DNA from 4 places in the Shinella yambaruensis genome. Region 2 is predicted to be linked to each of the others. Evidence: predicted binding sites of a transcription regulator. Region 2 holds the regulator's gene; each other region holds the start of a gene.

Region 1 (2,200 bases), 300 kb from region 2:
GGGCATCATGATGTCGAGCAGGATGAGGTCGACCTGGGTGCGCTCGCACATGGCCAGCGCGTCGTAGCCATTCCCGGCCGTCAGCACGTCGAAATATTCCGCCAGCAGCCGTGCCTCGAGCAGCTTCACATTGGCCGGAATGTCGTCGACGACGAGAATGCGTGCTGTCATGCCCCTGACCTCCGCCTCAAGCGTCGCCGAGATAGGTTTTGATCGTTTCGATGAATTTCGGAACGGAGATCGGCTTGGAGACATAGGCCTCGCAGCCGCCCTGGCGGATGCGCTCCTCGTCGCCCTTCATCGCAAAGGCCGTGACAGCGATCACCGGGATGACATGGAGCTCGTCGTCCTCCTTCAGCCACTTGGTGACCTCAAGGCCCGAGACCTCCGGAAGCTGGATGTCCATCAGGATCAGGTCCGGGCGATATTTCCGGGCAAGATCAAGGGCTTCCATGCCATTACGGGTCTGGATGGTCGTATAGCCGGACGCCTCGATGAGGTCCCGGAAGAGCTTCATGTTGAGCTCGTTGTCCTCGACAATCATCACCTGCTTGGGCATCGTGCGTCCCTGTTCCTCTCACCGGCCTTGCAACCTTTTGGGAGATCGATACGTTGCGGCAGAGCCGAAATCACCCAGCCTGTCCGCATCAACGTTAGCGTGACTTGGTTGATTAAAAGGTAAATTTCCCGAGGGAAAACGATGAAAAGCCAAAAAGATACACCCGCGGTGGCCGAGGCGGAGGCAACCGCCGTCGCCATCCTCGGCTGGCTTGCCGGCGAACCGGAGCTGCTGTCGCGCTTCCTCGCGCTCACCGGCGTTGCCCCTTCCGAAGTGCGCAATGCCATCAACGATCCCGGCTTCCTCGCCGGTCTCGTCGGCTTCCTGATGGACCACGAGCCGACGCTTCTCGCCTTCAGCGCGGCGACGGGCGTCACGCCGGAGGCGGTCGTGCATGCCCACGCCATCCTCTCCGGCCCATATGGCGGCGAGGATTTCTGAGCGGGCGCTTCGCCGGGGTCGCCACGCGCTTGCCTGTGCGTCGTCATGCATTCACCTCCGGCGACTATTGAGACTCGTGAATTTAAGCAGTAATGTCGCGATGTTCAATATTTGTTCCATACGATGAGCATCGCCGACTCGCGTTTTCCGGGCTTCTGCCGCGACTGCCTTGCCGGGCAGCCGGCCAATCTGCGCCGCTGCCGTGCCTGCGGCAGCCCCCGCCTCGTCTATCATGACGAGCTCTACGGCCTGACGCTCGCCCATATCGACTGCGACGCCTTCTACGCCGCGATCGAAAAGCGGGACAATCCGGAGCTTGCCGACAAGCCCGTCATCGTCGGCGGCGGCAAGCGCGGCGTCGTCTCCACCGCCTGCTATGTCGCGCGGATCCATGGCGTGCGCTCGGCCATGCCGATGTTCAAGGCGCTGGAGGCCTGCCCGAACGCCGTCGTCATCAGACCGAACATGGAGAAATACGTCGCCGTGGGCCGGCAGGTGCGCGCGATGATGCAGGACCTGACGCCGCTGGTGCAGCCGCTTTCCATCGACGAGGCCTTTCTGGAGCTCAAGGGCACCGAACGCCTGCACCACGACCCGCCCGCCCGGGTGCTCGCCCGCTTCGCCCAGCGCGTGGAGAAGGAGGTCGGCATCACGATCTCGATCGGCCTTTCCTATTGCAAGTTCCTCGCCAAGGTCGCCTCGGACCTCAACAAGCCGCGCGGCTTTTCCGTCATCGGCGTGGCCGAGGCGCTCGACTTCCTGCGCGAAAAGCCGGTGCGCCTCATCTGGGGCGTCGGCAAGGCCTTCGCCGAGACGCTGGAGCGCGACGGCATCCGCACCGTCGGCCAGTTGCAGACCATGGAGGAAACCGACCTGATGCGTCGCTACGGCGTGATGGGCAAGCGGCTCTTCAACCTCTCCCGCGGGCAGGACGACCGGGAGGTGCACCCGAACGACCCGGCCAAGAGCGTGTCGGCCGAAACCACCTTCTTCGACGATATCGCGGGCTATGACGAGCTGGTGACGCATCTGCGCCGCCTCAGCGAGAAGGTGGCCACGCGCCTGCGCAAATCCGGCATTGCCGGCCATACGGTCGTGCTCAAGCTGAAGACCGCCGATTTCAAGGGCCGCACGCGCAACCGCAAGCTGGAAGACCCGACCATGCTTGCCGACCGCATCTTCCGCACCGGCGTCGAGCTC
Region 2 (2,200 bases):
ATCCGTCCCCGCGGCCAGGATTTCTCCGAGGGCGAGGTCGTCCTGAAGTCCGGCGACGTGCTCGATGCCGGCCGGCTGACCGTGGCGGCGGCGATGAACCACCCCGTCTTGCCGGTCTATGCCCGCCCCCGCATCGCCCTGCTCGCCACCGGCGACGAGCTCGTCCCGCCCGGCACGCCGCCCGGCGCCAGCCAGATCATCGCCTCCAACACCTACGGCGTCGCCGCCCTCGCCCGGGAGGCCGGCGCCGAGGTGATCGACCTCGGCATCGTTCGCGACGACAGGCAGGCGCTGCTGGAGGCCGTGCGCCACGCGCTGACGCAGGATATCGACGTGCTCGTCACGCTCGGCGGCGCCTCCGTCGGGGATTTCGACCTCGTGCAGCCCGTGCTCGGCGAGGCGGGCATGGAACTCGATTTCTGGCGCATCGCCATGCGCCCGGGAAAACCCCTGATGGTCGGCCGGCTCGGCGCGGTCCAGGTGGTGGGCCTGCCCGGCAATCCCGTTTCGAGCCTCGTCTGCTCGCATCTCTTCCTCGCCCCCCTCGTGCGCCGCCTCGCCCGCCTGCCGGCGAAAGACCGGCAACGTCCGGCCGTCGCCGCCGTGCCGCTCAGGGAGAACGACCACCGGCAGGACTATGTCCGCGCGCGCATCGCCCGCGGCCCCGCCGGCGAACTGCTCGTCACGCCCCTCGACAAGCAGGATTCCTCGATGATGAAGGCGTTCGCCGTCTCCGAAGGCCTGCTCGTGCGCCCGCCCCACGCCCCGGCGGCCCCGGCGGGCACGCCCTGCGCGGTTCTTCTCCTGCGCGAACCTGCCGCCTGAACAGTACTATTATTGTTTCAGCAACCCCTTGCGGAACACATATGGAACAGATAGTGTCTGTTCTGGATTTGTTTCACACGATTCTCGGTGGAGGGGCCATGCTCACGCGCAAACAACAGGAACTTCTCCTGTTCATTCATGAACGGATGAAGGAGTCCGGCATTCCCCCCTCCTTTGACGAGATGAAGGATGCGCTGGATCTCGCCTCCAAGTCCGGCATCCACCGCCTCATCACGGCGCTGGAGGAGCGCGGCTTCATCCGGCGCCTGCCCAACCGGGCCCGCGCGCTGGAGGTGATCAAGCTTCCCGAGGCCTATACCCAGAGCCTGCAGCCGCGCCGCGGCTTTTCGCCGGCGGTCATCGAGGGCAGCCGCGGCAAGCAGGCCCCGGCCGCCGCCCCGCCGCAGCGCACGCCGATCGCGGAGATCCCGTCTTCCGTCTCCGTACCGGTCATGGGCCGCATCGCCGCCGGCGTGCCGATCTCCGCCATCCAGAACAACACGCATGACATCACCGTGCCGGCCGAGATGATCGGCAACGGCGAGCACTATGCGCTGGAGGTCAAGGGCGACTCGATGATCGAGGCCGGCATTCTCGACGGCGACACGGTCATCATCCGCAATGCCAGCAGCGCCAATCCCGGTGAAATCATCGTGGCGCTTGTCGACGACGAGGAGGCGACCTTGAAGCGCTTCCGCCGCAAGGGCGCGTCCATCGCGCTCGAAGCGGCAAATCCCGCCTACGAGACCCGTATCTTCGGGCCGGACCGCGTGAAGATCCAGGGCAAGCTGGTCGGCCTCATCCGCCGCTACAACTGATCCTTCGGAAGATCGAAGGTGCCGGTGCGCCAGTCATAGGTGCGATGGCGGGACCACGGCCGGTTTAGGCTTTCGACGGCCGGCGTGATATCGGCCCCGGAGAGAGCGCCGGATGCGCCTTCAGGATCCGGCCGGATCTCAAGGGCGCCGGTTCGCCTCAGATGACGCGCCGTCACCAGGCGGGCGCCCGAACGGCAGACCTCCAGCCGGAGGGCAAAGGGAACGACGACGAGATCGGCGGCGTCGCAGGCCGTGCCCAGGAAGGCGACGTCGTCCAGGGTGACGATCCGCCAGCCGCTCGGCGAGACGGCGGCGCAGAATGCCTTTGCCTCGCAAACGAAATTGTCGCCCTCTCTCGCCGCCGTGAAAGCCGCGGCCATGGCGTCCCTCGCCTTTTGCCGGTCGGCCTTGCGCCGGGGCCGTTTCCGGTCTCCGGTTGCACCGGAGGGCTCGCCCGCGTCCTCGATAGTCAATCCCGCGCTCCGGCGGATGTCCGGTTTTGCAAGATCGCCGAGCCGGAGGGCGCGCCGCCACTGCGCATAGATGAAGTCCGGCGG
Region 3 (2,200 bases), 720 kb from region 2:
AGATGCACTTCCCCGGCTTCCATGTCGAAGCGGTGCAGTATCTCGCGGAAAATTCGAGCGCGGTCGGCATCGCCGTCGATACGCTCTCGCTCGACTACGGCATCTCGCCGGATTTCGCGACGCACTATTCCTGGCTCGCCTCGGGCCACTGGGGGCTTGAGGCGGCCGCCAATCTGGGAGAGCTTCCGGCCAGGGGCGCGACCCTCATCGTCGGCGCGCCCAAGGTGCGCGGCGGCACGGGCGGCCCGACCCGCGTCATCGCGCTGGCCTGATCCCCATCCGGCCGGCGGTTCCGCCGCCGGCCAATTCCCCCGGAGGAACCATGAGCACCGTCAAGCCCGCCGACGATCTGGAAGCCGACCCGCGCGTCAAGGCGGTGTTCGACGATATCCGCGCCACCCGCAAATCGGACTTCGTCAACAATATGTGGCGCTACCTCGCCTTCGACCCGGCGCTGCTGGAGCGCACCTGGGCGGAGGTGAAGGCCGTCATGGCGACGCCCTCGACGCTCGATCCGCTGGTCAAGGAAATGCTCTACATCGCCGTCTCGGTGACGAACGGCTGCAGCTACTGCGTCCATTCCCACACCGCCGCCGCGAAAGCCAAGGGCATGACGGACGGGCAATATGCCGAACTGCTGTCCATCGTCTCGCTCGCCGGCAAGACGAACCAGCTCGCCACCGCCCTGCAGGTGCCCGTGGACGACGTCTTCGACGCCGACCGCCGAAAGCCCTGACAGCCGCCGCTTTCCACAATCTTCCGGCCAATCTTCTTCCCCGCGGAATAAAAGCAGAACGGAAAACTGGCCTTTCGGGACCGAATCACTACATTGAGCCGCATGATCAGCGGTTACGACGACATTCCCTTCTTCGACGAGGACCCGCAGCTCGCCGGCAAGCCCGCGGCACCGGCCAAGCCGACGGGCGGCATCGCCGCGCGCGCCATGGCGGCGCGCGATGCGCACCGGGCGCCGGATTATCTCTCCGGCCTCAACCCCGAGCAGCGCGAGGCCGTGGAAACGCTCGACGGCCCCGTGCTGGTGCTCGCCGGCGCCGGCACCGGCAAGACGCGCGTGCTCACCACCCGCATCGCCCATATCCTCGCCACCGGCCGGGCCTTTCCCAGCCAGATGCTGGCCGTGACCTTCACCAACAAGGCGGCACGCGAGATGAAGGAGCGCATCGGCCTCCTCGTCGGCGGCGCCGTCGAGGGCATGCCCTGGCTCGGCACCTTCCACTCGATCGGCGTCAAGCTGCTGCGCCGCCATGCCGAACTCGTCGGCCTCAGGTCGGATTTCTCGATCCTCGACACCGACGACGTGGTGCGGCTGATCAAGCAGATCATCCAGGCGGAAGGCATCGACGACAAGCGCTGGCCGGCAAAACAGTTCGCCGGCATGATCGACACCTGGAAGAACAAGGGCCTCGATCCGGCGCAGATCCCCGAGGGCGACGCGCGTGCCTTCGCCAACGGCAAGGGCCGCGAACTCTACGTCGCCTACCAGAACCGCCTGAAGACGCTGAACGCCTGCGACTTTGGCGACCTCCTGCTGCACCCGATCCGCCTGTTCCGCGCCAATCCGGATGTGTTGGCCGAATACCACCAGAAATTCCGCTACATCCTTGTCGACGAGTACCAGGACACCAACACCGCGCAGTACATGTGGCTGCGCCTGCTCGCCCAGCGGCCGAAGGGCACGCCGCAGAACGTGTGCTGCGTCGGCGACGACGACCAGTCGATCTACGGCTGGCGCGGCGCGGAGGTGGACAACATCCTGCGCTTCGAGAAGGATTTCCCGGGCGCGAAGGTGATCAAGCTGGAGCGCAACTACCGCTCCACCGCCCATATCCTCGGCGCCGCCGGCCATCTCATCGCCCACAACGAGGATCGCCTCGGCAAGACGCTCTTCACCGACCGGCGCGATCCCGACGACGACAAGGTCGTCGTGCACGCCGCCTGGGATTCGGAGGAAGAGGCCCGCGCCGTCGGCGAGGAGATCGAGCAGCTCCAGCGCAAGGAGCACAAGCTAAACGACATGGCGATCCTCGTGCGCGCCTCCTTCCAGATGCGCGAATTCGAAGACCGTTTCGTCACGCTCGGCCTCAACTACCGCGTCATCGGCGGCCCGCGCTTCTACGAGCGGCTGGAGATCCGCGACGCGCTCGCCTATTTCCGCCTGGTCAGCCAGCCGGCCGACGAC
Region 4 (2,200 bases), on a different replicon from region 2:
GGCATCGGCGAGATAGCGTTGAGCGTTGGCCTTTCACGCCGTCAGCTCGAACGCATTTTCCATGACAAAACTGGCATTTCTCCAGCGGCGGCATACGAGAAAATCCGCTTGAAACAGGCCATGCTACTCATCGAGCGAACGTCCAAATCACTGATCGAGATTGCCCTTGATGTCGGCTTCGCGAGCAGTTCGCATTTTTGCCGGAGGTTTCGCGCAAACTTTGGGACAACACCCAACGCCCTTCGCATGAAATCGCGGGCGCCTCGATCACTGGAACTAGGACCAGCGCATTCGTAGACACGATGGCGATCGTCAAAGATCGATCACGATCGAGGATCTCAGCTATGTACAGCGCAGCAGCACCCGATCGCCCGTCATCACGTCGAGCGGCTCAACGAACGCTCGATGTAAAGGATGGCCTCAAGGTTCAACGGCCCAGCGCTTTTGGACCAGACTGCCGGATAGACCACATCAACAATACCTGTGATTTTTCTGTTTTAAAACAATACCTTATTGACTGTGTCGCATAAGTTTCATTACGGAACTAACTATCTGATAATTCTATCATCTTCGCCGCCCTGCTTATAAGTAAGCACCTTCGCATGGCTGAAGCTACCGTCGTCTTTCGCCTGAACATAGTTGTAGCCGACCTTTGTCTCGACATGGGCGCTGGCCATCTCGCGGCGCCGTATAGCGTCCCACACCTGGACATAGACCAGCTCGCCTTCATCACCGCAGGGCTGCACCCGCATGAGATGTTTCGCGGCTTCGTACAGAAAAGCCTGCTTCTTCACCTCGCTTTCCGCGCGAAGGTAATAGACCCACAACAGGCAGGCGCGGTGCAGGTGCGTGAAGTTTGGGTCGTCCCGAATGGGCGCTTCTTCAGGAGCATGTCGCTTCATCAACACCTTCTTGGAGTCGGTTGAGGCGAGCGCCGTATCCCTCGCCTTCACGCCAGCAAATTACCATGAAATCTGTTTACCGATCCAGCCATGCCGGGCGTGGTGGAACACAAGGCGTTCTTCGATCCGTCAGGCCCGTCAGGGGTGGCAAGCGGCTCTGCCGGGACGGGTTTCCATTGGCATCCCATCCTGTTATGTTCATTCTATGTTCCGGCTTCGCGCCCTTCCCGCGATTGGCTCCGGACGGTGCTATCTGCTGATCGAGCGACGGACAAATGGCTGTTACATATCTGGAAAAGCTGAACGACCGGCAGCGCGAAGCCGTCGAGCATGGCGTCGGCCTGCCGGACGGCAGGATCGGCGGGCCGCTGCTGATCATCGCCGGCGCGGGAAGCGGCAAAACGAACACCTTGGCCCATCGCGTCGCGCACCTGATCGTCAACGGCGCCGATCCGCGCCGTATCCTGCTGATGACCTTTTCCCGCCGCGCCGCATCCGAGATGGCGCGCCGCGTGCAGCGCATTTGCCGGCAGGTACTCGGTGAAAATGCCGCCATCATGACCGACGCGCTCGCCTGGGCCGGGACGTTTCACGGCATTGGTGCGCGGCTCCTGCGGATGTACGCCGAGCAGATCGGCCTCAGCGTGGATTTCACCATTCACGACCGCGAGGATTCCGCGGACCTGATGAACCTCGTTCGCCACGAGCTGGGCTTCTCGTCAAAGCAGACCCGTTTTCCGACGAAGAGCACCTGCATCGCGATCTATTCGCGCGTGGTCAATTCGCAGGTCGCGATCAAGGAGATCCTGAAATCGTCCTATCCATGGGTGCTGGAATGGGAAGACGAACTGAAGCAGCTTTTCGCCGCGTACGTTGAGGCCAAGCAGGCGCAGAACGTCATGGATTACGACGACTTGTTGCTCTACTGGGCTCAGATGGTTTCCGAACCGGAGCTGGCCGAGGATGTCGGCAACCGTTTTGACCACATCCTCGTCGACGAATACCAGGACACCAATCGGCTGCAGGCTTCGATCCTCATGTCGCTGGCTCCGGGCGGCCGCGGCCTGACTGTCGTCGGCGACGACGCTCAGTCGATCTATTCCTTCCGCGCGGCAACCATCCGCAACATTTTGGATTTCCCGCAGGAATTCTCGCCGAAGCCTGCTGACGTTATCACGCTCGACCGCAACTATCGCTCGACGCAGCCAATCCTGGCAGCGGCGAACGGCGTGATCGAGCTGGCTCGCGAGAGGTACACCAAGATCCTCTGGACCGACCGCGCTTCAGAACAGCGCCCG

Evidence for each region. The regulator LexA, encoded in region 2, represses DNA repair genes until DNA is damaged. The targets are predictions, from matches to a motif close to TGTTCNNNNTGTGTTCNG.
Region 1: a site for LexA is predicted at 1,102-1,119, ahead of WMC41_RS07120 (DNA polymerase IV). Genes of this name have one in related genera too.
Region 3: a site for LexA is predicted at 780-797, ahead of WMC41_RS12265 (ATP-dependent helicase). Genes of this name have one in related genera too.
Region 4: a site for LexA is predicted at 1,098-1,115, ahead of WMC41_RS31010 (ATP-dependent helicase). Genes of this name have one in related genera too.

What each region holds. Positions count from the first base shown of each region.
Region 1 is NZ_CP150638.1:1,450,641-1,452,840, reverse strand. It holds gene WMC41_RS07135 (PleD family two-component system response regulator) at 1-171, opposite strand, end outside; gene WMC41_RS07130 (response regulator) at 188-559, opposite strand; gene WMC41_RS07125 (DUF3572 domain-containing protein) at 701-1,000, shown strand; gene WMC41_RS07120 (DNA polymerase IV) at 1,124-2,200, shown strand, end outside.
Region 2 is NZ_CP150638.1:1,754,629-1,756,828, reverse strand. It holds gene WMC41_RS08715 (molybdopterin molybdotransferase MoeA) at 1-825, shown strand, start outside; gene lexA (transcriptional repressor LexA) at 924-1,643, shown strand; gene WMC41_RS08705 (ComEC/Rec2 family competence protein) at 1,634-2,200, opposite strand, start outside.
Region 3 is NZ_CP150638.1:2,472,438-2,474,637, forward strand. It holds gene WMC41_RS12255 (cyclase family protein) at 1-272, shown strand, start outside; gene WMC41_RS12260 (carboxymuconolactone decarboxylase family protein) at 323-736, shown strand; gene WMC41_RS12265 (ATP-dependent helicase) at 839-2,200, shown strand, end outside.
Region 4 is NZ_CP150642.1:302,638-304,837, reverse strand. It holds gene WMC41_RS31020 (GlxA family transcriptional regulator) at 1-297, shown strand, start outside; gene WMC41_RS31015 (hypothetical protein) at 549-902, opposite strand; gene WMC41_RS31010 (ATP-dependent helicase) at 1,178-2,200, shown strand, end outside.